Regions from separate parts of the Paenibacillus sp. FSL H7-0323 genome, predicted to be linked through region 1. Evidence: riboswitches for the same ligand, from Rfam matches in the RefSeq annotation. Region 1 holds a riboswitch; each other region holds the start of a gene.
What was found. A riboswitch is a leader RNA that binds a small molecule or an ion and turns the genes downstream of it on or off. The one in region 1 is predicted to bind cyclic di-GMP.
Positions count from the first base shown of each region.

Region 1 (8,274 bases):
ATTCGCTGCGACAGACATAAACATAGACACCATATTATTAGTTACTTCGCCATATTCCCGTTCACCCATAGCCAAGCGATGCCCAATTTCGTGATTCAGTCCCCAGCCCGGATAGGCTTTGTTAAAATCACCTAACATGGTTCCTACTGTTCCAAGTTGGATCCCTGTATGATCTCCCGCTGCATACATCGCACCATAAGGCTGCATCAAGCGAATATTCTCACGAATTAGCTTGGCATCATGAATCTCACTACTGCCATCCAAGCCATAGAAGGAAAAAATACTCTTCATCCAGGTGTCATACCCAGTTACGGTGTCCAGCGGGTTATTTCCTTGCGTAATATATTTGTTGTACGCCTCCGTCGCCGTTCCTGTGAAAATAACATGATCGCTGGACATTTCTACCACATCTATGAGTTTACGATCTTGAACATTTGGATGAGCCGCTTTATCTTCGTCCAGTCTTTGTTTGTATGTGATTAAGAAGGTTTTGAATTGTTCTGGATCCGTGGTCTTGGTCATAAAAGGAATCTTTTCTAAACCTTCGAAGCGAATCAATGGCGCTTTCCCTTGTTCCTCAGCTGTATATGGATTGACGATATACACTGTACCGCCCTTAGTCACTTCATGTGCATAATAACTATTCGTAGCAAATTCAGGAACGGTTATAATGTTCTTACCTGGACGCAATTGCACACCTCTAGCCCAAACATTCCAAGCGGCCTCTTGTTGAGAAAAGACTAAAGAAGGTAGCTTATCGTTAGAAGCTGCGTCCACATAAACGTTGATCGTATCTCCAGGCATTGCAACGAGACCTGTAGGCTGGTTGTTCGTACCAAAACCAATTCTCAGGTTTTCCTGCGCATGCTTTTTCATATCTCCACGTTGTTCCGCCTCAATGATGGTGCCTTCGGTTTGAACTTCACCATTCACTAGCTTCTTAGCTAAATCCAAAGAATCTTTCAGGATTGGATAGAGCGGATGTACTTTTGCCGCTTCTTCTAATTCGTTGATTGCTTCGACGCTATTATAAGCAGGCACAACTGCACTCATCGTTCCATCTGTGAAAATACCATTTACAGCTTCGCTTACTTTATCTTCTGTATAAAATCTAAATTCAGCCGCAAAAGGTCTGTTGATATTAGCTTTTGTGAACTTAAATTTTAATCTTTTAAACTTCGTCGGTTCGAATTTAAATTCCAGAAAGTCATTGGTACTAATCGCGGTTCCGCTAGATACAAGTTGGAAGGTCTCTCCTTTACTCGTCTCTGATGCATAGATTTCAAAAGCCTCTGGGAATCCTTTGCGGTTATCTCTAGCCAAAAAAGCTACTCTGTCCAGCACTTCCGCTTGCGCTAGTTCAAACACAACTTCATTCGTGAAGCTTGCATCATTGTTTTTGTTCGTTTCCCAATGCGTAGTGGGCTGGTCATCCAGCATATATTCAGGCTTCGTACCTGGGTAGCTTCCACCGTTCACCGTTACTTTTGATACGTTTGCATTCGGCATTCTATAAGCTTGGCTATAGGCATTTTCATAGGCTGTTCCATACCCTTTTAGCTTCGAAACCTTGGCTGCCGTTGCCTCTACCTGATGGTTCTCCAAAAGGATCTTTGCATTTTCTATCTCTTCTTTAAACTGCGCATACAGTGGATGTGCCTGCACTTCATTCTCTAAAGCTGTTAATTTCTCTGCCGTATCAAAAGCAGCACTAACTTGGCTCAAGGTATCATCTGTAAATAAATTTTTCATTTTAGCAGAAACACTATCCTCTTTATAAAAAGAAAACTCAGCCGCACTCGCCCAATCTTGGTTCGCTTTTTTGAAGACAAATTTAAGTCTCTTAAAAGCCGTAGGTGCGAACTGAATCTCCACTACATCACCGGTTGAGCCTGTATATTCTCCAGAAGACACGAGCGTAAAATCACCCGCATCGGTAGTGGAGCCGTAGATCTCAAATTCTTGAGCAAAACCTTTACCTTTCGCACCGGATTGCCTAGCCGCGTATACCATTCTATTTAATTCAGTGGACTCATTGAAAACAAACACAACCTCATTCGTAAACGTTGAACTATTCGGTTTGCCAGTCTCCCAATGCGTGCTCATATCCCCATCCATAGCCTTAGCTATAGGCGAGCCTGAGTAGTTGCCACCGTTATTTGTGATGGATTTAATATTTGCTGGATTCATTCTAAAAACCTCATTATAGGCATTTAGAGCATCCTTGCCGTACAGCTCAAACGGAATAACCGAAGCGTTGCTTAATAAGTTAACCTTACTTTGCGCCACTGTTTTTGTTACATTTACCTTGCTTACCTCACTTGCTAAAGCATAACCTGCCTCACTTGAAAAACTGGCCAACATGGCCGCCGATGTAGCGATCGCAATCATTTTCTTCATCTCTTCTTACCCCCAGATGTTATATGAATCTCTCCAGTGCCCAAAAATGGGCATAAAAAAAACTACCCCAAAAGAGTAGCTTGATTGCGTATAAAGTCGCCTAAAAATTAAGACTTAATTTTTATTAAACCTTAACAAGCATAAACGCCTTCGGCGTCCTATAAGGACGGTAAGCGTTTAAGCGAGAAATATAAGATATTAAGTATAGGTGTATAACTTATACTTTCTTATATTTTAACAAAAAGCGTTACACACTCTTTGGCAGCTGGCTGACAATAGTTATGATAACCTTAGTCCCTTTAGCTTTGCGTCCCTACATTTCCATAGGTTTGCCTATGAAGTTTCGAATACATTCAAAGAGTAACATAAGCCTAGATCGGATCGCATGATTAATTGGTATGAAATGAGTATAGGTAATTGCAATTAGTTTTTCTTATGTGATAGATATTATTTATCGACTATCCCGGAAGAGAAGGGCATCCTTTAGGACTGTAGGTCTACTTAACTCTCCGATCCAAACAAACCCCGGAACCAATTCCACACATCGCCCGTGACGGGAATTAATCCGAAACCATGTTCGCCAACTGCGATTACACCATATGCCCATTGTCCGATAGCTATGGCACCCCCAGCGATCCTGCCTATCGCTATCGCACCAAACGCCGTATCCCCTATGGCGATGGCCCCCAACGCTTTTTCCGCGATTGCGATCGCTCCTACAGCCACGCCTGCAATCGCAATCGCTCCCACTGCGAAGCCAAGCCAGCTAAGTGCTATTGCTCCGATCGCTAACCACATTCCCAGTGATATTGCTCCTAAGGATAATACGCCCACGCTTATCGCACCTATGGAAATCAATCCGACAGCTACATCTCCAATAGCGATTAATCCAACGGCTGTCTTCACACGGGGTTTACCTCCACGACCATACGCTTGACCTGAGTATCGCCCTAGATTACTGCGAATACTGATGACCGGAAATGAGGGAGAAGGCCATTGATAATCAATCTCTCGTCCATCAAAGCCCCTAGAATCTGCCCAGCGCGTTACAAATTGATGCCATTTCATATCCATCCCGTCCCCCTTTTCAAATTACCTAAATTATACAACCCCGGGGGTTGGCTGTACTCAGACTCTGACCTGAAATTCATCTCATCCTCTGGACGGATATATACTCATTAGGATTACTGTTTGGGAATAGGATCAGGCTTTCCAAATAAATAACCCTGAAACAACTGATAACCACTCTGCTTAAGCCATTCAAAGTCCTCTCTAAACTCCACACCTTCTGCTAAAGGAACGGATTGGATTTCTAAAGCTTTTTCTAAAAATTGCTTTGCTATTTTCTGTTTGTTCAGATCGCTGGACACACCCTGAACATATTTCATATCCAGCTTCATGTAATGGGGTTTAAGCTCCAATAACATCTCGATCGTGCTGAAGCCCTCACCAACATCATCTAAAGCGTATTCAAATCCCCGATCCTTGTAATATGTCAAAATAGCTTTCAAATGAGCGAGATCATCCACTTTCTCCGTCTCAACAACTTCAAAGACAAAAAGAGAAGGATCGACGCCTAATTGATTGGCCAGTTCAACGGTTGATCTTAAGCAGAACTCTGGAGCGTAGATCGACGTTGGGATAAAATTAATAAACGTTTTTTTATTTAAGGGTGCAGCATATTTTACAGCCGTCATTCTACATAACCGGTCTAAAGCATATAAACGCCCACGATTCCGTGCCGCCGCAAAAATCTCATTAGGATAGATAAGAGATCCGTCTTCTTTTTTAAATCTGGATAGGAGCTCGTATGCAAAAATCTCTTCCCTTACGTTCACAATCGGTTGGAAGTAGCAAGTAACAAGACCCTTAGTGATAACCTCATCAATCCACTCCATATCAAGTACAGTGGGTAATTCGGATAGAGGTCTCCATGTTTGGTCATCTATACGGAATTCAACCTGCTCCGACTCCATATGGTCATTACAGAAATCCAGAAAATCCCGCACCCCAGCCTCCTTAACTGTAATCACATTTTCTTCCACCTTATGTATCGTATTACTTCTACTCAAGTGATGAATAACCTCAGGTAAAACCCTAAGATTAAGCTCACCATGAGCCTTGATTTCAAAATTCAGATCTCTTACTACACAATGATTACAAGCCACATTCATAACCCCTTTAATAATCGATTCTCTGAATCCCGGAACGGCTCTTCTCAATCGAAATCCGTATACTCCAGTAAATACGCCGGGTCTAACACGGTGATCTGCTGATGTTGAATCTCAATAATCTTTTGCTCTTGCAGATCTTTAAGCACAAGGGTAGCCGTCTCCCTTAACGTTCCGATCATATCCGCGAACTGCTGATGGGTCAATCGAAGATCAATCCTCTGTTTGCCTTGCTCCTCTACTCCAAATCTTTGGTATAGTCTTCTCAGCGTAAAGATCGCACGCGCTCTCGCATCATGAAATTTCATTTCATGTAATAACCGATTCGATAAAAATAAACGCTCCATTTGCAGCAGCATCAATTGCTCCTTAATCAACGGGTAATCGGCAAGCATCTGCTTAAAAGGCTCATGTTTAATCTCAAATAATACAGTATCATTCATAGCCACCGCAGACAGCACTCTTATATTGGAGGGATGGATCACTTCCAGATCGCCAAAGAAATCGCCTTTTCCAAAAAGATCTACGGTATGCTCTTTCCCTTTCGTGGTAGCATACACCCTTATAATCCCCGAATAGATAATGTAGGCATGATCCCCCGGATCTGATTCTGCAAACACCAGGGTTCCCTTAGAATATGCCTTATAAGTGAATAATCCTGAGACCGCCTCGATTTTCTCCGAGGGTAAACCCTGAAAAAAGCGAGTGCCAGTCCAAAAAGAAGCTTCCATCTCATTATTCCTTTCTAACACATTCCATAGTTTTGTATGCCAACATACTGATAATAAATCATCATCCTGTTATATTCTATCGTAACGTTGTCACATAGGCTTGATGCCAATACGATTTACAAAGGAGATCCATTCATGAAATATAATTTTGACGGAAAAGGACTTATTGAAACGCCAGATGTCGTGTTTGAGAGCAATCCGCTACTAGAACTGAGCATGTACAACAATCATATTAAAGAGATTCCCGATCAGCTCTTCCTTCATGACGAATTAGAGGTACTAAATTATGCGGGCAATGAAATCGAACGCTTATCCGAGAACATCGGTCGCTTAGTTCACCTAAGAATGCTGGATTTAGGCCATAATCGGCTGAAGGTGTTGCCGGAGAGCATTGGCGGATTGCAGGGGTTGGATTCTTTTCTATACCTAAGCAATAATCAGTTCGAACAGCTGCCGGAGCAGCTCTGTAATCTCCAGAAGCTCAAGTATCTGAACGTAACAGATAATCATCTCAAGCAATTGCCTACCCGTATAGGCGAAATGAGCAGTCTGATTGAATTGCGGCTTTATTATAATCAGCTGGAACGTTTACCTGATTCGATCACACAAATAAAAGGCCTAAGAGAGATCCATCTCTATGGTAATCAACTGGTCATGTTACCAGATCATTTGGATTCTATAGAAGAACTTCGGATAATCGATTTAAGTGATAATCGAATCACTAAGCTGCCTTCATCTATCGGTAATTTAAGCAAGTTAAGAAGACTGAACCTTAGAAAAAATAAACTGAATAAACTCCCTGAGGAAATAGGTCAATTAAACAGCCTCGTTGAGCTTGATTTAAGAGATAATAATCTGCAAAAAATCCCGGATTCGATTCTACAACTTGGACGATTAGAGAAACTGGATTTAAGATGGAATCACAGCTTGAAGGGAACAGACATTTTAGAGCAATTAGAGCAAAGAGGATGTATCGTTTATAAATAACAAAAAAAGCCTCCAATTAAAGAAGCTTTTCACTCAAATCCATAATATGCGTAACGCCATTTCTCCCCTGTTCTTTAGAAACGTAAAGCGCTTGATCAGCTTTTTCCAGAAGAGTGATGTCTGTATCAGTTGCTTCAAAGGTAGCTATGCCAATGCTTACCGTAATGCTGCCAATCTCCCAAGTGGAGCTGGCTATGAATTGTCGTAGACTCTCAGCTATAGCCGTGGCATCCGATGAATCTGTATTAGGCAGCAGAAGGATAAACTCCTCACCACCATACCTAGCTACGATATCTTCTTTACGTGATTGGGACTTCAGGATACTCGCTAATTTCTCCAGGACATAATCACCCATCTGATGACCGTAGGTGTCATTCACATTTTTAAAGTGATCAATATCTAGAATACATAATGAAAAAGGCGCCTGATCACGGTGATACGCTGCAATCTGCTCTTCCAGCTTTTCTTGCAGGAACCTTCTATTCTTTAATCCAGTAAGCTTGTCTGTAGTAGATAGCTCTACTAAAACGGCATTCATCTCCAGCAACTCAGCTTGCTTTTGCTCGATTTCCAGGTGAATTTGTTTGAGCTTTGCCAGCGCCTGATCTTTTTCCCAATACGCCTCTTCTATTTGCTTCTTCGCAGATCGTAACTCTAGCTCATAATCAATACGTTTGCCCATCTGTACGAGAATACAATCAATGACCTCTACACCTTCACATTCAAGGCGTCTACCATTTAACAAGTAAGGCACGGCTTGCCCCTTGCTGTCCTTCAAATTGATAAATAGCTCTTCTACATGTCCATTCAGATTGATAAAAGGATAGAAGTATGAATGAAAAATAAGCTTGTTGGCCGTAGACATGATAGATTCAAAATGTTTATTTACCAAATCAACCTGCTGATATCCCATCCCATCCAAAAAGGTTTGATTCACATCGAGGATCATTCCTTCATGGGTAATGGAAACATATCCGCATGGCGCATATTTTAACCGGTCATCCATTGTCTAAATATCCTTTCAACACCATAATCTTCTCCATCTCACCCAAGGTACTCATTAATCAAAGTAATGGTCTCCTGGGGATGGCTAATATGTGGATAATGGCCCTTGGCCTCCATTAACCGGAGCGTACTATTATTCATATGTCTATGTAAATATTCTCCTACTTCTATAGGAACGATACTATCATCCGAGCATTGCAATATGAGTGTAGGCACTGTCGCTTTAGGCAGATCTTCTCGATGATCCGAAAAAAATGTAACTTCCGCAAATTCTCTAGCGATAATAGGGTCGGCCGAAATAAAGCTTCGTTCCAGCTGTTTAGTCAACATCGGGTCAGGGTTATTCATCGCAAGTGGAGCCATAAAGCTAGCCCAGCCCGCGAAATTCATCTCCATCATATCCAGAAGCTCAGTAATATCACTTTTTTCAAAGCCCCCGAAATAAGCATCTCCCTCATTTAAATAACGTGGGGAAGGTCCGATCATAATCATTTTATCAAAATAATCCGGCCGCTCGATTGAAGCAAGCAAACCGATCATAGAGCTAATAGAATGACCTATAAAAATAAGATCCTTGAGTTCAAATGTTTCGATAACATCTAGTACATCCTGTACATAACCATGGAGAGTATGATATTTATCCGATGTATATGCGCTTAAATCTGAATGGCCTGAGCCTACATAATCAAATAGAACGATTCGATACTTTTTCTCAAATGATGGCGTGATAAACTGCCACATGCTTTGATCACACCCAAATCCATGCGCAAAAAGGATAGTTTTTTCTCCTGCTCCAATGACTTTTACATGATTCCGCACCATAACATCGTTCATTTCATATAACTCCTCTATAGTTAGCATTCTCTCTATTTTGCAGGGTTCCCCTGGAAATATCAAGCGTAGAAAAAACTCCGCTAGATTAATCTCTAGCGGAGTTTTATGTAGCCTCCCGTTTGGGTCATCATTTGGCAAAATGGTAG
Region 1 covers NZ_JBBODB010000001.1:4,721,629-4,729,902, forward strand. Annotated here, with positions in the region: gene MHH89_RS21315 (NPCBM/NEW2 domain-containing protein) at 1-2,400, opposite strand, end outside; cyclic di-GMP riboswitch class I at 2,658-2,744, opposite strand; gene MHH89_RS21320 (hypothetical protein) at 2,902-3,468, opposite strand; gene MHH89_RS21325 (EAL domain-containing protein) at 3,585-4,622, opposite strand; gene MHH89_RS21330 (Crp/Fnr family transcriptional regulator) at 4,619-5,302, opposite strand; gene MHH89_RS21335 (leucine-rich repeat domain-containing protein) at 5,438-6,289, shown strand; gene MHH89_RS21340 (sensor domain-containing diguanylate cyclase) at 6,306-7,295, opposite strand; gene MHH89_RS21345 (alpha/beta fold hydrolase) at 7,334-8,128, opposite strand.

Region 2 (8,274 bases), 710 kb from region 1:
AGAATCGGAGCCTTCGCTTTCCGCACTTGTTTTAATGCAGAGGCTTCACCAAAGCCATACCCCGCCTTCAAGCGGGTGATTAGACTTGCACTTTGAACGAAAGGGAAACTTGGCAAGCGATACATTCGTCGTAGTTGGTAAGATAATTGTGCTTTTACTGAGGTATAAGCGCAGTCCGCAACAATAGCTTTTACCTGCGGCGGAAGATCTTCCCCTGAGGTCATTAGCACTGTAGCACCACCCATAGAGACACCGTGAAGCACAATTTGAGCACTGGGCCCAGTCTTTTTAATCATGTATTCAATCCATTGCAAATAATCTTTTCGTTCCGGCCAACCAAAACCAATGTAATCCCCTGCGCTATCTCCATGCCCTCTTGCATCGGGAATTAGGATGTTAAAGCCTAAGTTCTCGTAGTAGATTTTGGCGTACGCCCCCATATCCTTTGCTTTACCTGAATAACCATGGGCTAGAATGGCTGTGCGTCCCGCAGCACGATTAGATTGGAGTAAGTAACCTCTTAGTTTAAGTCCATCTGCAGATACGATCTCAATATTCTCGAAGCTCTGGCGAGAGACCCAATCCTTCCCCTCCCCCCAAGAAGCTCCGGCAACCGGAGGATCAGCCTTCAGATTAGGATTATTACTTAGAAATACCTTTGGCGCTCGTTTAATAGCAATACCATAGAAGAAAAATCCCACATAGATTAGAATCCCTATGATGATTACAGCGCTAATAATGAACCATATCAATTCGCCTTCGCCATCCCCTCTTCATTTCTTTTGCAACAAGAGTATACCATCTACTTAGAATGCACCAAACTATCGCAATCATGACATACAAATAGAGCCGCCATCGGGACACCCCCCGAAAGCGACTCTATGTTGCTCTACCCTTTATTATTTATTCTTTTTGGAGAACTTGGTTCTCATTAATAATCCGATAAGTGCAAAACCTAAACCTGCTACATAGTAAGGTGCAGGACTTGATTCACCCGTTTTTGGCAATTCCTTCACAGGTGGCTTACCTAATGGGATCGTATCGTCCACTACGATGATTTCATCAGGTGTTGGTGTTGGCGTTGGTGTCACTGCCGGTACCGGACCTAATGGGATCTCATCATCATCAACAAGTACTTCTGTGCTATTCGACGGTGTTGGTACTGGCGCTGGTGTCGGCGAAGCTACAGGCCCAAGCGGCACGGGATCTTCTGCAAGAACTATAGTGCCAATTACGGATGATGGCGTTGGTGTCGGGAACACCGAAGTCTCTGGTGTCGACGTTGGTGTTGGTGTTGGTGTTGGTGTTGGTGTTGGTGTTGGTGTTGGTGTTGGTGTTACCTCTGGTGTTACCGTTGGTGTTGGTGTTACCTCTGGTGTTACCGTCGGTGTTGGTGTTGCCTCAGGTGTTACCGTCGGTGTCGGTGTTGCCTCAGGCGTTACCGTCGGTGTTGGTGTTGCCTCAGGCGTTACCGTCGGCGATGGCGTTGGCGTCGGCGTTGCCTCAGGTGTTACCGTCGGCGTTGGCGTCGGTGTTGGCGTCACTGTCGGCGTTGGTGTCGGTGTTGGCGTCACTGTCGGCGTTGGTGTCGGTGTTGGCGTTGGCGTTGGTGTCACTGTCGGCGTTGGTGTCGGTGTCACTGTCGGCGTTGGTGTCGGCGTTGGTGTCACTGTCGGCGTCGGCGTTGGTGTCACTGTCGGCGTCGGCGTTGGTGTCACTGTCGGCGTCGGCGTTGGTGTCACTGTCGGCGTCGGCGTTGGTGTCACTGTCGGCGTCGGCGTTGGTGTCACTGTCGGCGTCGGTGTTGGCGTTGGTGTTGGCGTCGGCGTTGGTGTCACTGTCGGCGTCGGCGTTGGTGTCACTGTCGGCGTCGGCGTTGGTGTTGGTGTCACTGTCGGCGTTGGTGTCGGTGTTGGTGTCGGTGTTGGCGTCACTGTCGGCGTTGGTGTCGGTGTTGGCGTCACTGTCGGCGTTGGTGTCACTGTTGGCGTCGGTGTCACTGTCGGCGTTGGCGTCGGCGTTGGCGTCGGCGTCGGTGTTGGTGTTGGTGTCGGTGTTGGCGTCACTGTCGGCGTTGGTGTCGGTGTTGGCGTCACTGTCGGCGTTGGTGTCGGTGTTGGCGTCACTGTCGGCGTTGGTGTCGGCGTCGGCGTTGGTGTCACTGTCGGCGTCGGACATGGTGTTGGCGTCGGTGTCGGCGTTGGTGTCACTGTCGGCGTCGGCGTTGGTGTCACTGTTGGTGTCGGCGTCACTGTCGGCGTTGGTGTCGGCGTCGGTGTTGGCGTCACTGTCGGCGTTGGTGTCGGCGTTGGTGTCGGCGTTGGTCCGGGTTCATCACCATCGTATGGATAGTGGTGAAATTCACCACCACCAGTACCTTTGAGTGAAGCCGCCACTAAAGTACCGTTAATCTGACCATTAATAAAATCAACATGAGCATAGGGGGCAAGTATGCTTCCCATTACACCTATGCCTGCCATATCAAGATACGCAGCTTGGCTAAAGTTAAGCAAAATTTTCTTGCTGTTCAACACGTTATTAGGTAGAAATCCGAAGTTTTTCATTTTTACGTTAGAACCATCAATATTAATAATTGCAGTAGATCCTGAAGGAACATTTATTGTAATTCCGTAGGTATTAGAGACGTTATCTCCTGAAACATTAAAAACATTGACCGCAGGATCTGTACCTGTCAAGGTAAGGCTGCCATATTGGTACACTGTTGTTCCATTCGCCGGCAATGCTGCAAGTTCTGCTGATTTGTCCTTCAAAGACTGACCTACGGCTGAAAAGTCAATCGTACTCCCCTGTCTTTTTGTACCACCCTTGAGGAGCGTTACATTCCCTGAAAAATCTCCCCCGTGCACGATATTCCCATAAACAGTACCTCCGTTGAAAGTAAGATTCCCTCCAACAACAAGTGTGTCAGTCAGGGAAACCTCTGCAGCGGTCAACCTATCTCCAACACTATAGTTGGTTAAGTTAACGTTACCTCCAGCAGCAAACCTTCCTTCCGTATCCGAAACTGTTGTTATATCCCCTAGAATAAACACGTTGTAGACCGCTGCAATTCCCAATGTAGAAGAACTACTAGCTCCAGCAACTCCAGCTCCCAATGAGGAAAGCCCACTACCTACCGTCAAAATCCCAGCTAATACAAGCGAGAGTAACGGTTTTATTCTTCTTTTCAAATGGCACACCTCCTAAAACTATGATTTATATTAATCAGAATAATTACCAGAAACTCTAAAGGACCTAACAACAAAAAAGACCGCCAAAAAGAAGTGAAATTCCCTTCTCATGGCAGTCGGACGGTCATTGTGCCTTTAAGACACTTTAGACTCCTGGACTTTGCGTCCCGCCCTTTCAGACGGTTTGCTATTATCATGACTATATATATGTATTACACTGCAAGTCCAGAACTGGTAGCTGAAGCATTCTATCCAATAACAGTCTATGACTTTTAATACTTTTGAATTAATAACAGTTTAGCTCCCGACACCCACAATTGTCAATCAATTCCTTTCGATAATTCCCCGCATTAGTACCACACAAAAAAAGCGCCTAAAGGCGCTTCGCATAAGGTTTTTCATTAAATTTTAAAGTAACTGTATATAGCCCAATATGGATATCCATAAGGGAACACTCAGAATTAAACCAAAAAACAATCCACGCTGGAGGCTGCCCTCTTTTTCCATCATAATTCTCCTTTATGTGCGTTAGATACATTAATTTTTATTATTACAATTTTAATATAATTTATTCTTCGTTATTTAGTTGTGAATTTAATCACATTGGATAAGCTGTTTAGAAATACCATTGATTATTTTTGGAATATCGGGGTAGAATACGAATATACGTTCCTATTAGAGGTGATGAGATTCATGCATAGAGCAGAAAGCAGGGACAACATGCTGGTGAAATCTTATTTATTGCTTCCGATGATTTTATCAGCTTTCGAACGGGACTCCGCCATTTTATCTACACACTTACGAACACCCGCCCCTTATCTGGAGGTGCTTGGAACAGCTGCTGCAGTAGCTACAACAGATCTAAGGGATGTTCGTGCAGAAATGAGAAGACGGGGAATCAAGGTGTATGAGCAAAACAGACTTAATACTGGAATTGAAGCCAAGTATATATGTCGTGGCTATCATGAACGAATGCTGCTGTTGAATGACATTGTTGCGGCTCAGGCTGCCATCCATATGCGCAGATACCTAGGGCTGGATATTTCATCTTTTAAGAGTTACGAAGAACAGTACCAGATTAAGTAAAGCTGTATAGAAGCCGCTGCGCTCTCTCCCCCCGATCAATTAGTGAACAAAAAAATAGGCCTTACCATGGGAGTTGGCAAGACCTGAGAGAGATATACCACAAAACACTGGGGGGTGTTTGGTGTCTCTAATATATACCTCGAACCTGAAAAAAAGCTGATAGGCACATAAAAATTACATTAAAAATATTGTTCGCCGTTCAGAAGTGATTAGAGTGCTCCCACAAGCTTAGCCGACCTTTAGCTGGAATTGGATGGCTTAATGGATGAACCCCTTCAAGCTTCCAGGCAAACCGTCCTTCACTATAGTCGCCAAAATCATATTCATTCCCATTGATCCATTCCCTTAAATCCACCTCTGGAGTAACCACATAACATCCCGCGAGCTGACCTGTAGCAATAATAGCTCCTGTCGGCAAATTATTCGCTGTATAGCCATGTTTCGCCAATACTGATTTGTACGGTTCCTGTTCACAAATCTTTTTGTCAATCCTCATTCCGGCATGGATGCCTAACTCGCCGCGGTAGGCTGTTCTCCATGAACGAGTTTCAAACTCTTTTTCACCAAGAGCAATTAAGGTCGCCCAAGGCTGCCGTATTGTTATACACCGCATGATATTTATCCCCTTTGTTTATGTTGGACGTTTGTCACGGATGCCACGGATCTCGATCTCGCGTTGTGTAATCTTGCTCACCTTGACCTGATAAATAATCCCAACCGTTTGGTCGATACTCATTTCCATCATTGATCGCCTCTAAAATAAGAACATTTATTTTTATTATATACAAACAAAAGTTCTTATGAAAATATCAATACTACAGGCATTCACCTGTAACTCCCCAGAATCAATAAAGGTCGTCATAATGGAAAGGCTGCTGTTTATTCTTATATTGGTAATGTACTAAATGCTATGCCTGTGCAACCGATTTTAAACTAATGTCGTAACCACTGGAGGGGAAGGTCCATGATTCAAAAACCACGTACTACTATTAAATGGACTCTTATTTTTGTTTTTTTGTTATTCGTCACCGCCTGTAGTAAGAATAATGAAGTTTTGAAAGGAATTGTACACACAATAGATGTAGAAAATAAAAGAATTTTAGTAATTTCTGAATTAAAAGAAGAAGACTTGAACAAGGAATATAAGGAGATTCTCGAATCTAATGAGTACTCTCAAGCCATTTGGGTAAATAAAGTTGCACCTTCTAAATATAAAAAAGGCGATGAGATTAAAGTGTTTTTTGAAGTAAGTGATGATTCATTCCCTGCACAAGTTACCGCCAAAAAGATCACCAAAATCAAGAATTGAGCAAAAAGAATAGAATCTACTATAAAGAAGCGGCGTCTCCAAAAGGGACGGCGCTTCTTTATAGTAGATTTAAAGAGAAATCCATATTTATAAAATTACTCTGTGCAAAAAAGTGACCCCACCAACTTCCGGCAGGGTCTAGATCTATATTATAAGGGGGTTATGTAATTACTATAATCCTCTTAGCTTAAATAAGTATGAAGCCCGTCTAAAGATTTGCTGAATTATTATTATTTTTATCGAAACCGATCAAACAAGGTAACGTATCAATCTTAATTTCCAAATTACTATAGCGCTGATATTACTAAGTTTTATTTAAAGTCGACTGAGACATCTTCATATTATTATATGAACTTTCTTGATAGTAAAAGAGAACTTTTAAAGAAAATTCCGTTTAATAATTCGCCTGGAGTAACCTCCGGTGCTGAGTATGCGCTTGATTTAAAAGGTGTTGTATATATTGAATTCGTTAATACTTATAGCCCTTTTACTGCTCGTATATACGAATTTGATATATTCGGCACTTATTCAGAAGACCCAATACCAACAGTGACGCCTAAACCTACAACAACTCCAGAGCAGCCATCAGGGGATCGAGCTATTCTTACCATCACTCTGGTGAATGGAACAGAAAAAGAATACGACCTACCAATTGCTGAAGTAGATGCATTCTTAAACTGGTACGATGCTCGTGATGCAGGAAGAGGTGCAGGATCATATGGAATTAATAAGCATTCCAACAACAAAGGGCCTTTTAGCAAGCGCAAAGAGTACGTAATATTTGATAAAATACTAACCTTTGAAGTCAGTGAGTATACAATTCAATAAACAAAAAAAGCCCGCCAACCATTAAAATTGACGGGCTTTTTTATGGAGTTATAAATGGAGGCTTTAGTATTGTTCCCAAATTCAAAGGAAGAAAACTGTATGTAGAATTAATTGAATTAAAAGTATCATTCTCAATTTATATAATTAAACTTTTTATAAGATACCTATGAAATAGCTAGTCACCACTTATGATTGACGCATTAAATTTACTATTTCTATTGATTAAGAAAAAATTGTTGCAAATCCAATTCAGATTTTATACTCTCAATAACATTTTTCAAACCAGGTACCCAGAGAAAAGTATCTTGTCGGATATAATTCATTACTAGCTCATAACTACGCTCAAACTTTTCAATGTTAGGACTATGTTCGTTTTCCAGTACTGTACGTACCCTTTCTGCTAATTCTACGTAGTCAGCATCAATGTGCTCTTGTTTATAGCTCTCCGCCGATTTTAACTTGGTCCAGGCAAAGGCCCCGCCAGCTACAACTTCTTCAGATCCTTCTACGTATTCAATGCATGAATCATAATTTATAAATGCATTAATTCGTTCTTCAAGCAATTTAAAATCTTGTACATAATTAAGGGTTTTTTCCAAATAAGACACCTCCCCAAATGATAAGAAGATGTGATCTAAACTCACCAAAAAAATTCTAGTTGGTAATCACAACTTGATAGTGAATCCAGTATATACTCTTTTGAAACATAAATATATGTATTATTTTTCACATATAAATTCACACTTATTGTTGAGTTGGGATAAATGTGTTTATAGGTATAGCATTAGTGATAATGTAATCACTTAAAAAAAGAGGTGGCTTGTTTTGATCAACAAAAGAGTCGAGGAGTCAATAAAAGAACATTCGCCAGTGCGCCTATACTTAATCAGTGGCGAAACCTTTGAAGGCATTTGCGAAGAAAATTTTAGTAACCAATTCGTCCATTTAAACACAGGTAATGGTATTATTTCATTTCCGCTTTGGGTAGTAAAATATGTCCGATTACAACCTTTATAGTGCATATATTGATAAGGAAACTCTAACCTCGTTTCCTTCACTGGAACTCCTAGTGCAAACTCACTGGGGGGTTATTTTAAAATTCCTTCTTTTTGAATGGATTCTGCCCAAAAATATAATGCATTCTTCATAAATTCTGACGGCCTTAAGATTGTCCATTCCATTCCGCTATTTTGAATAACGGTTTCGATAGGGTTTCCCTCGTAATCCATTAAGGCTACAATTTTCTTTACATTTGCCTAATTACTGTATGACAATTAAATAGAAGAGAGCTGCTAAAACAAACCGGTATAGAGCAAACCACTCCAATCGAAGTCTCTTAATCAGTTTGATGAACGTCACTACTGCAATCATTGCCACAAGAAAGGATGTCGCAAAGCCAATTAACATTAGAAGCAAATCGTCAGAACTCAGCAAATCACGACTATCGTACAAATCCAACAAGCTTGCACCAAACATAACAGGCACAGAAATAAGGAATGTAAAATCTGCAGCGGCTTTTTGGCTAGTGCCAAGCAACAGGCCACCTGAAATCGTCGAACCTGATCTCGAAAATCCCGGCCATAACGCCAAGCATTGAAACAGACCAATTCCGAAAGCCTGTTTATAATTAATCCCATCGATAGTATCAGCGGTTTCAGTCCGCCTATTCCGCGCTGCAATGATCATCAACACGCCACCAACAACTAGACCTATCAAAACAGGGGTTGGGCCAAATAATTGGCTTTTTATTGTGTCCTTGAAGAGAAGATATAGGGTTAATGCTGGTAACATAGCCAAAATCATATGAATGACATTTAATCCTTTGCTTTTGGAAAAATCCATTCTAATCATATTAACCCC
Region 2 covers NZ_JBBODB010000001.1:5,435,775-5,444,048, reverse strand. Annotated here, with positions in the region: gene MHH89_RS24500 (alpha/beta hydrolase) at 1-752, opposite strand, end outside; gene MHH89_RS24495 (choice-of-anchor A family protein) at 900-3,191, opposite strand; cyclic di-GMP riboswitch class I at 3,300-3,390, opposite strand; gene MHH89_RS24490 (hypothetical protein) at 3,885-4,277, shown strand; gene MHH89_RS24485 (ASCH domain-containing protein) at 4,477-4,890, opposite strand; gene MHH89_RS24480 (DUF3221 domain-containing protein) at 5,242-5,586, shown strand; gene MHH89_RS24475 (hypothetical protein) at 5,935-6,414, shown strand; gene MHH89_RS24470 (hypothetical protein) at 6,630-7,013, opposite strand; gene MHH89_RS24465 (undecaprenyl-diphosphate phosphatase) at 7,675-8,274, opposite strand, start outside.
Region 2: another riboswitch for cyclic di-GMP. It lies ahead of MHH89_RS24495 (choice-of-anchor A family protein); the one in region 1 lies ahead of MHH89_RS21315 (NPCBM/NEW2 domain-containing protein).

Region 3 (8,274 bases), 4.3 Mb from region 1:
AGTGGCAGGACGGTGTGCTCAAGAATGAATATCCCGCAGGCTGGAGGTGGATGTAAGAATGAGCCTATCAGGGAAAACTGCAAAAAAGCAGCGTTTAGATAAAGTATTGTCCCATATGGGGGTAGGATCACGCAGCGATATTCGTAAACAAGCCAAGCAAGGTTTAATTACCGTGAATGGTGCAGTCGTCAAGGATAGTGGATTTCATGTAGACCCTTATCACGATAAAATTGTGGTTGGCGGCGAGCTTGTTACCTATCGTGAATTTATTTATCTTATGATGAATAAGCCACCGGGAGTTCTGTCGGCAACAGAGGACAAGCGGGATCGGACCGTTCTGGATCTTTTAAAGCAGGAATATGTACAGTTTGAACCTTTTCCTGTAGGAAGGTTAGATAAGGACACAGTAGGGCTGCTTCTGCTCACCAATGATGGAAAGCTTGCTCACGAGCTATTATCGCCACGCAAGCATGTCCCTAAGACGTATGAAGCAACAGTTGAGGGAGACGTAGACGCAGACGATGTAGCGGCTTTTGCGGCAGGTGTCGAGCTGGAAGATGGATATGTTACTTTACCTGCACAGCTAACTATATTGGGAAGAGAACGCGGCAGTAAAGTAATCTCACATATTTCGCTGATCATCACAGAAGGAAAGTTTCACCAGGTTAAGCGAATGTTCCAAGCTGTCGGCAAAAAAGTCACTTTTCTGAAACGAGTATCTATGGGAGAATTGAAGCTGGACGAAAGCCTGCCACTGGGAGCTAGTCGTGAACTTACGCTAGAGGAACTGGCACTCTTAAGTACAGAAGCATTAGAACAATAATATAGAGAAAAAATGGTATGTAAATTGAATTTGGAAACTTGGGATAAGGGGATGGAGTGGCGGAGGGGAAGTTTGGAACTGTAAGAGCGATAGCGACCGCCTTTGTTTCCGGATTTCAACCACTAGTAAACGGTATAAATCAAGAAATCTGGAAACAACAGCGGCTGGAAGTCCAAATATTCACCGCAGTTGCGACTGAAACTTAACTCAGATAGCCAGGTTCAATATATATAGAAAAAGAAAGACAAGGATGGTGGGAGTATGAGATACAAACTGATTGCACTAGATGTAGATGGTACACTGTTGAATGATGATCACCACTTGAGCACTGAGAATAAAGAAGCCATTGCTGAGGTTACGCGTCTTGGCGGGCAGATCGTGTTATGTACCGGCCGCAGTCCGCAGAACTCGATTCCTTTTATGGAGGAAATGGGGCTGTCTGGTTATGTGCTGGGTCATAATGGAGCTGCTACGGTTCGTGTGAAAGATCGGGAAGTGCTGCATCAATACGGTATGGATGCTCGTGGTCTTGACCCTTATATTGATTATTGTAGAAAGCATGATATTCATTATGATGTGAATACGGCTTTTGATATGTATGTAGATAATGTAGAAAACCTGACCAAAGAAGCCAATTATATGTATGAACACTTCCGTATCGTGCCGGCTACACTGCCAGCATGGGAAGATTTCCGTGAACCGGTTGTTAAGTTTACTGTATTTACACAACCAGAAATCCTTGACGAAGCTGAACGTGAATGGCGTACTTGGACACATGAGTACAATATTTTGCGCAGTGGTGAATTTTTCGTTGACTTGATGCATCCGGAAGCCTCCAAGGGCAACGCCTTAAAGAATCTGGCTGTGAAGCTGGGAATTCCGCAAGAGGAAGTTCTTTCGATCGGTAATTATTTTAATGATATTTCTATGCTTACATACGCGGGTATGGGCGTTGCGATGGATAATTCTCCGGTTGAGGTCAAAGCGGCAGCGAATGCTGTCACGGGGTCTAACAACGAGCATGGTGTGCGAGATGCGCTGGTTAAATATTGTTTATCTTAATAATGGAAAGCATAAAGCGGACTTGAGTCCGTTCTATGCTTTTTTTGTTGTGAAGGAAATAAAAGAGATACATAAACAGAAATGATTTTATCCATAAATAACCCGCCCTTAGGATTAACTAGAAAGGGCGGGACATAGATTAACTTCCTGCATTAAAGTTTAATTTCCTCGTTCCGGCTAGGATCGCTATATTTATAGATTCCAGGGTTCAGTTCGATTTTTTCGTCGAAAGGGATATCTTTGTAGCTATCAATATTAGTTCCTGTAGATATCATGCCCTTAGGTGTAATTTCAGGCACCACTTCTTTGCCATTAATCCGTAACGTAGTTTGGTTAACGCTTTTGAAGCCAGAAGATTTGGATGTTGATTCGACAATCAAATTTTCGCCCTCAGTATAGTAAGTGAATTCAATTTTTAACCCATCGACATCAAGTGAAGTGAACTGCTTTTCTTCTTTAGGTTTGTTTATAGTGATCCAATTCTTAGTAGTATCACGTTTCTCAATGACAGCATCCTTTAATATAAGTTTCATTGGAACATCGGACCAGTCGTTATACCATTCCGGAGATTCGAATTGAAATAAATGCTGGTAGCTTTCGGAATGATCTCCTTTCAAATTCCAACCCCCAGTGATTGTTTGATCACCTATAACCAACTGAGCGGTATTATAGTGGACAATTCCTTTTTTAAGCGAATCATTTTCATCTATTAGAATTTGGATATCTAAAGGGGTAACCACTAGCTGATCTAAGGTTATGCCGGTCTTTTCTTGAAATTCAGGACTGTTATACAGTTTCTTAGTGTAAATCGCCTCACTTGCTTTTTGTCCATCTGCTTTAAAATCGAACTTCCACGTACCTGAAAATCGTTTCGCTTCTTCAATGTAACTAAAATGAAGACTAGCTTCCTTCCAATCTGATTCAGTTATATTGAAAACCTGTTCAATAAATAAATCCGATCCTTCGTTAGGCATGATGGTTGGAATTGCTTCATTCTCTTGACTACCAGTACTAACTACCAAATGTGGGTTACCCCGTCCTAAGTCAGATGGTGATGCAGCGACTTTGTAACGGATAATGGTTTGATTGGAAACATATCGAACGGATTCGATTTGAATGCTTGGATATTGCTTAACTCCAGTATTGATAGTATCCCCTGCTTGATGATTAGATTGTAAGGGAATATTCCGATCACTGTAAAAAATGAGATTCCGTGCTTCAAACCTGTAGTCCTTTTTATCATCCTTTAATGTATCGGGTGTCTCATATACTCCAATGAGTTTCTGGCTTTCAGGATCGTATTCTAAATAACCGTATACCTTTGCCTTGGCACCGGATTCACTAGTCATGATGTTTTCCTCTGTAGCAAATCCAGTATATTTGGATAGATCAGATTTAGTATCAAGTGATAACAGCATTTTCATTTTTTCTCCATCAGTTACAACACCGTTCAAATTCATTGTTACTCCTGAACTGGAAGTTTGAAGATTATACTGTTGACCGATGCCGTTATTTAATGCATTGCTCACACTTCGACCACCAATTTTATCCCAATTAATCGTCATACTAGCGAATACAGGAATGGCTACAAGTAAGAGGCAAGAGAAGACAATACTGATAGGAATAACCTTTTTATTAGACCTAGGAGTATTCTGGGAGGCATGCAGATTTCTTTGACGTTTATAAGCTTCTTGTTCTATGGCAGTCCACATCAAATCATAATCCGGTCGGGGAATATGTTTATCTTTTTCAATATAGAGACTCATTACTATTCAGCTCCTTTAGTTGGGTTCCACCCATTCTATTTAGTATTTTAAGTCCCTTGTTCAGTCTGGATTTTACAGTTCCTTCGGGTATGCTCATAACTTTAGAGATCTCGGGTACAGTCAATTCGTTTATAAAACGAAGGACTACTACCATTCTGATTTTGTCAGGAAGCTGACTGTATAACCCTTGTAATTCTTTTTTAGTTTCCTGTCGATCCAAACGTTTTTCTACAGGGTTTGATTCCTCAGACCTGGATAATAAATAATTACGTACTTCTTTCATCCACCCCGTCTTACGCCTTTTGATCACACTGTTGCACTCATTCGAAGCAATTCGTAAAATCCAAGCTTTCAAGTTTCTTACCTTCGACTTATCCGCTAAGATAACTTTTACAAATACCTCTTGGGTAATATCCTCCGCATCTGCCTGATTTTTCATTAAGTAGTAACAAAAATAATATACTTGTTCTTTATAGAGCTCGAAAATTTCCCGGTCACTCATTTTGCTGCACCCCCTGTCTTTGCTGTTCTCATTAATAAGACTTATAAGCGTATGTAATCGTTCATTTTTCATTTTGATTGTAGTATTTCTTCTGAGTATCATAGCGAATTCGAATGGAAGATAAGTCGTTTACAGGTAATTATAACCATGATAAAATTAGCGGTGGGACATGCGTCCGTAATCTATTAAAACTAATTGAATGTCCGCGTTAAAGGTAAAATCATCGAAAGATGATGACACAAAGCCATGGGTCTAAAACCTTTCGACAGAAGGAAATGATCGCCAGGCCGCCATAGGGATGTCTTATGAAGCATAAAGGATAGCTCTAAGAATATGTAGTCTATTTTGAGCTCTTTTATTATTTCGACCTATACGGCGTTACATTATCGCAAGGGGCCGAAAGGGGAAGTACATGAACAGTTTTTTCAAAACAATAGGTACTAGTTTGGCAGTAGGTGCTTTATTGCTGTCCGGAACGATCGGATGGATGTCTAATCCAGGAGTAGTGTCTGCAGCTACCTCAACAGTAGTAACCGCGGATCAGATGATCAGCAAAGTAACGGCAGCCTCCAAAGCAATAAAGAATTTCCATCTGGATGTGACCAAAAAACAGGATATTCAAAGCGGCGGGGTGCGTATCAGCAACACCAACACTCTGAAGCTGGATATCAACCGTCTGCCGAATTTTGCCGCAGCAGGCACTGTCGCTAGTAGTCTTTTAGAAACATCGTACAGTCTATATGCCAATGACAAGGAGTTTTACTATCTTGTAGACGGAAGTGAACTGATCGATGAATCTGAAGATGAAGGTTACGACGATGACGGGGAGCCAATCGATCCTGATGCACAATATTGGCTTGGACTGGAGAAAACGGAATGGGATGCCTTTTACTCTAAAGGCCAATACGATCCTGTTTCCATGCTTGATTCGGTCAAAAGTTATAAAAAATCCATGAAAGTCAGCACTGCTGGCGCACAAACAGTCTTACAATTCACGGTAACCGATCCGACAGCAGCTAAGGGGATAATCAAACTCTATGACCAGGAGAACCTTTGGGATGGAGAGACAGTTCAACCCAAAAGCGTAACGTGGAAATTATTCGTCAATACTAAGACCTGGCAAACGGAAAAGCTGACAGTCGATCTGAGTTATGTACTGGTAAGTGATGGAGCCAAAGATACATACACCACGAAAATCGAAGCTAAATATTCCAAAAATAATAAAGGTGCAGCCATTGTAAAACCGGCCGAACTAGAATAATAAGGACCATTCATATCGAGCAAAAAGCGCTGTTCCAATGAACAGCGCTTTTTGTTGTATCCAACAGCAGTTCTTTATTAGTTGACAAGAATAAATCATTGCTGTAATTTATATGTATGCGCATGTATATAATAATTTATCTAAATATAATTTAATGAAAGTTGGGAAAAAGATGATAGCACTAGACACAGCATTAACTTTTCGCAGAGGGCTGACATTAAAAAACCGAGTGGTTATGGCTCCAATGACCACGCGAATGAGCTTTTATGACGGTGTAGTAACACAAGATGAATTGAAATACTATTCGCTAAGAACGGGCGAAGTAGGTGCGGTCATCACTGCGGCAGCAAATGTACAAGAGGGTGGAAAAGGATGGGAAGGTGAACTTAGTGTTTCCTCCGATGAATTTATTCCTAGCCTCAGCCGATTAGCATCTACTATTAAACGAAATGGAACAAAGGCTATTTTACAGCTATTCCATGCAGGAAGAATGACAGATTCAAAAATATTGCGTGGCGTACAACCCGTTTCCTCCAGCGCCATTGCTGCCGAACGCCCGAATGCAGAAATTCCAAGAGCATTAACAGAAGATGAAATTTTCGGTGTAATTGAGGATTTTAAAAAAGCGACTCAACGTGCTATTCAAGCTGGATTTGACGGGGTAGAAATTCATGGAGCAAACACATATTTAATCCAACAATTCTTCTCTCCACACTCCAACCGTCGTGAAGATCAATGGGGCGGAAGCTTAGAGAAAAGATTTAATTTCATTAACCAATTAGTGGATGCAGTTATTGCTGTCGTTGACAATTCAAAGGTTAAGGATTTTATTGTCGGGTATCGTTTTTCTCCAGAAGAATATGAAGAGCCTGGAATTAAAATCACCGATACCTTTTATCTTATTGATAAATTAGCTGATAAAAAGCTGGATTATCTGCATATTTCATTAGGGGATTTTAAGAAAGTATCTGCATCAGAAGATTTTAAAGAAAAATCAATCCTGCAATATGTACATGAGAAAATCAATGGCCGTGTACCTTTAATTGGGGTAGGAGATATCCGTACCAAACAGGACGCAGAGGACACGTTGACAAATGCTGAATTAGTAGCAGTAGGACGATCTCTTATCATTGATCCTCATTGGACAAGTAAAGTGCTGGAGGGTAAAGAAGATCTCATCAGAAGAGTACTTGCTGATCAAGATAGAGAAGAACTTGTAGTAGAGAATGGTATTCTAGAATTCCTTAAATTAATGATGCCTGATCGTTTACGCTAAACCCAAACACAGTTTTGAGGTCTAAATCTATAACGTTCCGCGGTAAATTCCGCGGAACGTTATTTTTCTGTAACGACTCTATTCCCTCTTTAAGATTGTTGTCGTATGTTTCAACATTCGATTCATGAGATTTCGCCGTTCTGTTTTTATGTCGGTGTCGCTTCTCTTTAATGCGTCGCGGATGGGGATGATCTCTGTAATTTTCCTGCCGCTTTTTATTCTTCGATCTACACAAGTCGGGATGTAACCTACGTTAGTTATACTCGTGTGTCCTTTTTCATCCTTCTTTATTTTAAGCGTAAGAATGATACCGCTTTGTGTATAAGGAATATTCATTAGTTTAGTCGAAACAAAATTCCCCAATGAGTAAATAACGAATTGTTTTTTTCCACGAAGCGCTAACGGTTGAAGAACATGTGGGTGAGACCCCAGTATGATGTCGGCGCCATTTTTAAAGAAGAGATTGACCAGCTCTTTTTGCCTCTTGTTTGGAGTGTAACGATATTCGCTTCCGAAATGCAGATAAAGCAAGACTAGATCGACTTTCTTTTTTAAATCTCGAATCTCCCGAATGATCTTGGGCGTAGATATCCGGTTAACCAGCCATGGCTTACTCACTGGTACAGGAATTCGGTTGGTTCCTGCTGTGTAGGAGAGGATGCCAATCGTAATTCCTTTGACGTTTTTAATAAGCGTTCTCTTGGATTCTTCTAATGATTTAGCTGTTCCCGTGTGGTCGATTCCATTACGGTCCAGAACTCGTAACGTCCGAACCAGACCCGGGGCACCATAATCCATGCAATGATTGTTGGCCGTTACTAATACGTCGAATCCGGCTTCCTTAAGTGCAGGGGCCAGTTCGTCTGGACATTTGAATATCGGACCGCCTGATCGGGGACTTTTCCGGCATTCGGGGCCACTTCCAGCAAAGGTGGTTTCGAGATTGCCAATCGTTAAATCAGCCTGTTTCAGATAAGGAGCTACTTTTGCAAACAGGGGGCTGAACGAATAGGTTCCGTCAGGCTGTTTAGCATCCGAAATAATATAACGTTTGACCATTAGATCTCCCACAGCAGCTATTTGTATTTCAGTCATGGATATCCACCTTTTTATTATTTTCATTAGGATATGGCATAAAGTTGTTATGGGTTATTCTTTCTTTAAGGCGAAGTGCAAACATTTGTGTGGCTTTTTATTTAAAATGTGACTCAACGCATAATCACTTTATTTAGATCGTCTAAATTTAAGGTATTCATTTTTTTCAAACTTTTATAATTTGATTCAAATCCTCTTTTTTGTTTGGCAGCCATAATAAAATAAGGTTGTTGATAAACATTATCAATCAAACATTGGAGGTTAAAGAAATGAGTACACAATTCAAAAAAATCGCCGAGGATACTTACTGGATAGGCAAAATCGATAACCGCCCGGTTCCATTTCACCGCCTGATTCTGGCAAAAGGAACTACCTATAATTCTTATTTATTAAAAACAGGTAAGCCAACTGTCATTGATACCGTAGATATGGAATTCGGACGTGAATATGCCGAGTGTCTGGGTGAAATGATTGATCTTCTAGATATCC
Region 3 covers NZ_JBBODB010000001.1:384,580-392,853, forward strand. Annotated here, with positions in the region: gene MHH89_RS01870 (RsmB/NOP family class I SAM-dependent RNA methyltransferase) at 1-56, shown strand, start outside; gene MHH89_RS01875 (pseudouridine synthase) at 59-823, shown strand; gene MHH89_RS01880 (Cof-type HAD-IIB family hydrolase) at 1,085-1,885, shown strand; gene MHH89_RS01885 (DUF4179 domain-containing protein) at 2,038-3,651, opposite strand; gene MHH89_RS01890 (RNA polymerase sigma factor) at 3,635-4,153, opposite strand; cyclic di-GMP riboswitch class I at 4,357-4,448, shown strand; gene MHH89_RS01895 (DUF6612 family protein) at 4,566-5,414, shown strand; gene MHH89_RS01900 (NADH-dependent flavin oxidoreductase) at 5,587-6,690, shown strand; gene MHH89_RS01905 (CapA family protein) at 6,769-7,785, opposite strand; gene MHH89_RS01910 (FprA family A-type flavoprotein) at 8,055-8,274, shown strand, end outside.
Region 3: another riboswitch for cyclic di-GMP. It lies ahead of MHH89_RS01895 (DUF6612 family protein); the one in region 1 lies ahead of MHH89_RS21315 (NPCBM/NEW2 domain-containing protein).

Region 4 (8,274 bases), 890 kb from region 1:
ATTTATGCAGAGGGGAATCTATTGCAGAACCCTGGCTTTGAGGAGGGGGGAGATGATGCGCCTTCTAACTGGACTAAGGATATGTGGATTTCAGGAGACAACTCAGCTCTACTTTCAATCCAATCGGAGGAAGTTCATTCCGGCAGCAAGGCGGCAGTCATTGAGAATATCGAGCCCAATCATTCGAAATGGGTGCAGACGATTGAGGCTACGCCGAATAGTTATTATAAAATCTCTGGATGGATCAAAGTAGTAAGTACAGCAGGGGAGGGAATGGGCGCCAACATTCTTGCCGTTGGAGTAGGCGGGGGGTATCCCAGCGTAACTGATACGGCAGGTGAATGGCACTATCTTGAATATATCGGCCAGACAGGACCGGAGCAGAAGTCATTTGGTATAGGCGCAAGTTTGGGCGGCTACTCTAGCTTGATTCAAGGTAAGGCTTATTTTGATGATTTTGCTGTAGAAAAATTAGACGCGGCTCCCGAAGGGGCTAACGTTATTTCGCTGGATAGTTCAGCGGTTAGTCCAGATGCCGGCGACAAAAAGGCAGACACTCCACATAAAGTATCTCCAACTAAGATGTTGCTGATTTCAGCGCTGTTTAGCGTGTTTTTTGCAGTGCTTTATACTAAGGCATTCCGTAGTGAGAAGCTTATGAAGCAGCCTGAGAATATTTATTCCAAATGGCTGAGCATTGCCATCGGAATTGCTTTTATCCTGAGGGTGTGGATTGGTCTTACCGCGCAAGGTTATCAGAATGATATGAATACCTTTATTTCTTGGGGACAGCGTATGGTGGATTTAGGTCCTGGCAAATTTTATGAAGAAGGTTATTTTGCCGATTATCCTCCTGGATATTTGTACATATTGTACGTGCTTAGCGCCATTCGTGGCGTTTTAGGATTCACTCAGGGCTCAGGTGGAGAGAATTTGCTCTTCAAGCTCCCTGCGATCCTTTCTGATTTGGTGCTCGGCTACTTCATTTATCAAATGTCACGCAAAAAACTCGGCACAGGAATAGCTTTCGGCTTAATGTTGTTGTTTCTGTTTAACCCAGCGGTACTTATTAATTCAGCGGCTTGGGGACAAGCAGATTCATTCTTTTTGATCTTCCTGCTGCTCAGTATCCATGGCGCTGCGAACAAAAAGTTTGTCCGCTCCGCAATTTTGTTTGCCTTAGCGACGCTAATTAAACCGCAAGCGTTGATATTCACGCCGGTATTGTTGTTTGCTTTTTATCATCACCGCGCTTGGAAGCAGCTTGGATTCGGAGCTTTGTATGGATTAGGGATCTTCGGATTGCTTGCGGCACCGTTTTTCTGGAATAACGGAGGATTGGTAGGGGTTATTGATCTTTACAAGAGTACGTTATCTTCCTATCCGTATTCTTCAGTGAATGCATTTAATCTGTATGCACTGACTGATCCGATGTGGTCATCCCTTGATCTAACCTGGCTTGGCATTCCATACCGTGTATGGGGCTTCATATTTATTTTAGTGGCTGTAGCTGTTGCGGCATTTTATTCCTTTAAAAAGGATCGCTTGGACCTGACCAAATCCTATTTTATCGGGATGGTGCTTATAGTAGTGGTCTTTGTGCTTGGCACCAAAATGCATGAACGTTATATGTTCCCTGCTCTTATTCTTTGTTTGTTTACTTATATAGAAAGTCGGGACCGCCGCTTTTTATCGCTATTTCTCGGATTCAGCTTAACGCAATACATCAATGTGGCGTACACCTTATCCCACCTGAATGCAGATGTTAGCCCGGGTGCAGACGGAATCGTATTAGTGACTGCTATAGCTAATCTAGCATTGCTGCTTTATATGCTGAATATCGGATACGATGTGTATGTCCGCAAGGGAATAAAACCTCTTCCAGCACCAATTACACCGGAAGAACAGTATGAAGAAGATTTGAGAGTTGTCGGGCAAATTAAACCGCATCAGAAGGGAGGGCGATTTAACGATGAAGTTTAAGCGTATAGATTGGATATGCATAATAGCTATCACGGCCGTTTACGCAGCGCTTGCTTTATATAATCTTGGCTCTACTAAATCTCCAGAGACCTTATGGGAGCCTGCTGCCAGTGGTGAAAGCTTCTATGTAGATTTGGGGCAGAGTAAACCATTGGAACGGGTCAATATCTTTGGTGGCGTGGGCACGGGTAAGTTCAAGCTGGAATTCAGCGACAATCCTGAGGTCTGGAGCAGTCCGATGGATGTCAGTGAGGATGTTGGGAATGTCTTCATCTGGAAAAGCCAACCCCTGAACGTTACTGCGAGATATGTGAAGTTTACAGTTACCTCTCCAGGGTTCACTTTGAACGAAATGGCCTTTTATGAGCAGGGGGGAGAAAGAATCCCCCTTCCTATTGCCGGTGTGACACCGGATGCTAACGCTGTACCTAAAAGAGGAGCAGCGGCCAATCTTTTTGACGAGCAGGCGCTCATTCCGGAATATTCTAACTTTATGAATAGTACTTATTTTGACGAGATCTATCATGCGCGAACAGCTTATGAATATACACACGGGATAGTGCCTTACGAGAATACGCATCCACCGCTTGGCAAGCTTTTGATTGCCATAGGTATGGAGCTGTTCGGAGTCAATCCATTCGGCTGGCGTATTATCGGAACCTTGTTCGGAGTTGCCATGTTACCTCTTATATATGTAATGGCGCTGCGTTTGTTTAAGAAAAGCAAATACGCCTCCCTCGCGGCAGGATTGTTTGCACTGGATTTCATGCATTTCACACAGACAAGAATCTCCACGATTGACGTATACGGAGTATTCTTCATTATGTTGATGTTCTATTTTATGCAGCGGTATTACACAATGAATTTCTACAAGCAGCCTTTAAGAAAAACATTAATTCCGTTATTCTGGTCTGGCTTATTCTTCGGAATCGGCGTAGCTTCGAAATGGATTGTGCTCTATGGAGGAGCAGGGCTGGCCATTATGCTGGCTATCTCCCTTTTTGAACGCTACAGAGAATACCAAGCCTCCGGACGCCTGCTGGCAGAGGGGAAGATTAAAGACAAGGAATTGCTGGGCACCTGTCGTGAAGCAGTAGATTCTTTTTGGAAAAAGACTATTATTACGTTGGCTAGTTGTATCGGGTTCTTTGTAATTATTCCAGTAATTATTTATAGCTTATCTTTTGTGCCGGGGTTATCTGCATCAGCAGAGGGCTTCACTATAAAAGGTTTGATTGATTCCCAAAAGAATATGTACAACTACCACAGCCAGCTTGTAGCTACACATCCTTTTGCTTCCTCATGGTGGCAATGGCCGTTTATGAAGAGACCGGTCTGGTTCTTTAGCGGCGGTGAAGGTTTGCCGGAAGGTCAGGTCAGCAGTATAGTGACTATGGGGAATCCGCTTATCTGGTGGACGGGTATTTTTGCGATGTTGGCAACACTGTGGATTACGCTGAAACGTAAAGATAAGAATCTCTACATGATTTGGATTGCCTTCTTCTCGCAATATGTTCCGTGGATGCTTGTCCCAAGAGAAACATTTATTTACCATTATTTTGCTATGGTTCCATTTATGATTCTTGGTATTGTATATATAATGAAGTTGCTGGATAGTAAATTCCCTGAGGCCCGTTACGTACAGTATGTCTATGTAGCCGTTGCTTTGCTGCTCTTTATCGCTTTCTACCCGGTACTGTCAGGGATGCAGGTCAGTGGAGATTACGTGAAAGATATGCTGCGTTGGTTCCCAACTTGGGTTTTCTAGGATTTAATAAAAATCTATAAAATAAGTTTATGCATGCAGCGTTATTATGAAGTGTAGATGGATGTAACGCTCCAAAAAGCTTGTAGGAGGAATAAAGGTGAAAGCCAGATATAGTGTGATTGTACCCATGTTCAATGAGGAGCAAGTAATTAGCCATACTTATGAACGTTTGAAAAAAGTAATGGACGAGTGCGGCGATACTTATGAGCTGGTCTTCGTCAATGACGGCAGTCGTGATCGTTCCGCCCAGATGATTCGGGAGATCTGTGAACGAGACGAGCATGTCAAGCTGATTGACTTCTCGCGTAATTTCGGACATCAGGTAGCGATTACAGCTGGCATGGACTATGCCGAAGGTCAAGCGGTTGTTGTTATTGACGCTGATCTTCAGGATCCTCCGGAGGTCATTCTGCAAATGATCGAGAAGTGGAAAGAGGGCTACGACGTTGTATATGCGAAACGCCTGAAGCGCCACGGAGAAACGATGTTCAAAAAGGTCACCGCGAAGCTTTTTTACCGCCTGCTCAGCAGTATGACAAGTGTAGATATTCCTACGGATACAGGCGATTTCCGTCTTATTGACCGTAAGGTATGTGATGTCCTGCGGGGACTTAAAGAAAAGAACCGCTATGTCAGAGGTTTGGTGAGCTGGGTTGGCTTCAAGCAGACTATGGTGGAATATGAAAGGGAAGAACGTTTTGCTGGAGAAACCAAATATCCGCTGAAGAAAATGATTCGTTTTGCGTTAGATGGCATCACCTCTTTTTCACATAAGCCGCTTAAGATTGCTACGTATATTGGATTCTTTCTTTCATTTTCTAGCTTTCTCTATTTATTTTTCGTCTTGTTCCAAAGGATATTTTTCACCTCCTGGACGGTTCCGGGCTGGGCTTCCATTGTAGGTGTCAATCTGCTCTTTAACGGTATTGTTCTGATGCTGTTGGGTGTGATTGGGGAGTATATCGGACGGATTTATGACGAGTCTAAAGATAGACCGCTATATATTGTTAGTGAGACTAAAGGCTACCAGAACGAAGAACAACTGGACCGCCGGAAGGACCACAATGATGTCAGATAAGAACTTGCGCGCTGCATTCATACAGTTCCTCAAATTTAATGCCGTAGGTTTGCTCAATACGCTTATTGATTTTGTGATTTTTACATTGTTGAATTCACTAGGGATGGTATACGCATTGGCGCAGGTGATCTCCTATAGTGCAGGCACGGCGAATAGCTTTATTTTGAATAAAAAAGTAACCTTTCGTGATCGCAACCGGGGGAATAAAGAAGGCTTCGACCGCGTGCAGCTGGTCAAGTTTATCGTGCTGAATCTGGTAGTGCTCGGAATATCACTGCTGCTAATGCATCTGTTGACAGACAAACTAGGTATTCAAGTCTTGATCTCGAAGGTGCTGGTTACCTTTATCACGGTGATCATCAATTTCTTTGGAAGTCGTAAATGGGTATTTTAAACATTAATTTCAGGCAGAAGGAGTTGCTATGCTTAAAGGCAAGTAGCTGTTTCTGCTTGATTTGTATATAACCATAGAAACAATATACGGAGGTGAATAACATTGCGTAAATTCTCCTATCTACTCATACTGGCTGGGATACTTATTATGTTATATCCGACAGCTAACGAATGGTACAACGACAGGCAGCAGGAGAAGTTATTAGAAACGGCTGAACTAAGCACTGCCGATAGTACTCCCCAGTCAGATCTGAGGAGCAGGTATGCTGAAGTTACTCAGCTGTTAGCAGAGGAATCGGTTCTGGATGCCCAGGCACAGCCCCAACTCCAAGAGACAGAAAAGCCTGAACCGGAGATTGAAGTCGGTGGCAAAGTAATCGCACTAATTGAAATCGATAAGATTGATTTGAAGCTGCCTGTATTAGAAGGGGCTACAAAAGCTAATATGAAACATGCTGCAGCCCATATGAAAGAAACGGCACCCCTTGGAGAGATCGGGAATGCTGCAATCGCGGCGCATCGGGCTCGAACTACGGGTCGTTTGTTTAACAGATTGAATGAGGTTGTTGTGGGGGATGTTATCACGGTAAAGACTAGTGATCAGGTGTTTAACTATGAGGTATACGATATTTCTGTTGTAGATCCGAGTGATGTCTCCGTTCTTGACGGGAATGACAAGGATAAGATTCTTACTCTGATTACATGTGATCCGCTAGTGAATCCAACGCATCGTCTGATTGTTCATGCCAAATTAACAAAAGGAGAATAGTGAATGACAAGAAAACACAAATACCGGGAGATATTTATAAAATAATGGGTAATCTAGTAAATTAGGTCTTGTTCACAATTATAAATATGATAGTATTATACTATGAAAGCTAAACACGATAACGGCAAACCTTCCGAAAGGTAGGGACGCAAAGCTAAAGGGCCTTTTCCCGAAAGGATGGCAGCCAGCTACCGAATGAAGAGGCTTTTTTTGTTTGTTTCAAATGGATTCTATCAATTATATCTAGTAAAGCTAGAACAGATAGAGCTTATACGATAACGGCAAACCTATCGAAAGGTAGGGACGCAAAGCTAAAGGGCCTTCCCGAAAGGATGGCAGCCAGCTACCGAAAGGAGTTTTATCCGTGAAAAAGGTTTATTTTATGCTGGTGGCGTTGTTCGTCCTAATGACTTCAGTTCCGGTAAGTACAGCTCAAGCTGCAAGTGCAGATGCCAGCTGGTTGATTACATCCAAAGTGGCTCAAGGTGTTATTGGTATTAACTATGATATTCCGAAAGATAAAAGAATCAAACTCATGATCACCAAAGATAACAGCAGCTATACATATAACTTGTATGCTTCTGGACAAGCTGAGGACTTCCCTTTGCAACAAGGAAATGGGACTTATAAGGTTTCTGTTCTGGAGAACACAACCGGTAATAAATACAAAGCATTATATTCCGAAGTAGTAGACGTAACCATGAGTGACTCGAATTCCGTATATTTGGGCTCCGTACAGAATGTGAAATGGAGTTCTTCTGATAAAGCGATTGTCAAAGCTAAACAATTAGTACAAGGCAAAACAACAGACGAAGAGAAAGTTAAAGCGATCTATAACTATGTAGTTGCGAATGTACAATATGATTACTCTCTTGCTAATAGTGTAACTACTGATTATATTCCAAGCATCGATAAGACATTGACTACTAAAAAAGGGATTTGCTATGATTACGCTTCTCTTTTTGCCGCAATGCTGCGGAGTGTAGATGTTCCTGCTAAGTTGGTAATGGGGAATACAAGCTACGTTACGCAATATCATGCATGGAACGAAGTGTTGCTTAATGGGAAGTGGGTTACCATTGATACTACAGTGGATGCAGGACTTGCAAAGAGTGATAAGAAAACCGATTTAATTAAAGCCTCAAGCAAATATACTGCGGCAAAATACTATTAAGTTCGTCGCTAGAAACATAACTCTATTAAATAAACAACTAGCTTAATTATTAAGCTAGTTGTTTATTTTTATATTAGGGGTTGCTTTTCTATTAATAGTTGGGGTATTATAGGTAAGCGTTGTTAGACAGCGTACAGGCGATATAGACGAGGCTGATAAAAAGCTTCGAAAAATAAAGCTTGCATTTCTGAAAACAACATGATATATTATAAGAGTTGCTGCTGAGACATTAAACGGCGCCAACGAGAACTTGATCTTTGAAAACTGAACAACGAGTGAGTGGGAAATCACGTAAGTGAAATCCAAAATTAGAGAATTAATTTTCTCGTCAGATGTTTCAAAATGAGCATATCGCTCTTTTCAATACTAATTGGAGAGTTTGATCCTGGCTCAGGACGAACGCTGGCGGCGTGCCTAATACATGCAAGTCGAGCGGAGTTGTTTTGAAAGCTTGCTTTCAAAACAACTTAGCGGCGGACGGGTGAGTAACACGTAGGCAACCTGCCCTTCAGACTGGGATAACTACCGGAAACGGTAGCTAATACCGGATAATTTCTTTTTTCTCCTGAGAGAAGAATGAAAGACGGAGCAATCTGTCACTGAGGGATGGGCCTGCGGCGCATTAGCTAGTTGGTGGGGTAACGGCCCACCAAGGCGACGATGCGTAGCCGACCTGAGAGGGTGAACGGCCACACTGGGACTGAGACACGGCCCAGACTCCTACGGGAGGCAGCAGTAGGGAATCTTCCGCAATGGGCGAAAGCCTGACGGAGCAACGCCGCGTGAGTGATGAAGGTTTTCGGATCGTAAAGCTCTGTTGCCAGGGAAGAACGTCCGGTAGAGTAACTGCTACCGGAGTGACGGTACCTGAGAAGAAAGCCCCGGCTAACTACGTGCCAGCAGCCGCGGTAATACGTAGGGGGCAAGCGTTGTCCGGAATTATTGGGCGTAAAGCGCGCGCAGGCGGCTATTTAAGTCTGGTGTTTAAACCTTGGGCTCAACCTGAGGTCGCACTGGAAACTGGGTGGCTTGAGTACAGAAGAGGAAAGTGGAATTCCACGTGTAGCGGTGAAATGCGTAGATATGTGGAGGAACACCAGTGGCGAAGG
Region 4 covers NZ_JBBODB010000001.1:5,615,010-5,623,283, forward strand. Annotated here, with positions in the region: gene MHH89_RS25245 (glycosyltransferase 87 family protein) at 1-1,983, shown strand, start outside; gene MHH89_RS25250 (phospholipid carrier-dependent glycosyltransferase) at 1,973-3,751, shown strand; gene MHH89_RS25255 (glycosyltransferase family 2 protein) at 3,849-4,829, shown strand; gene MHH89_RS25260 (GtrA family protein) at 4,816-5,223, shown strand; gene MHH89_RS25265 (class D sortase) at 5,326-5,991, shown strand; cyclic di-GMP riboswitch class I at 6,105-6,187, shown strand; cyclic di-GMP riboswitch class I at 6,262-6,342, shown strand; gene MHH89_RS25270 (transglutaminase-like domain-containing protein) at 6,356-7,165, shown strand; rRNA gene MHH89_RS25275 (16S ribosomal RNA) at 7,533-8,274, shown strand, end outside.
Region 4: another riboswitch for cyclic di-GMP. It lies ahead of MHH89_RS25270 (transglutaminase-like domain-containing protein); the one in region 1 lies ahead of MHH89_RS21315 (NPCBM/NEW2 domain-containing protein).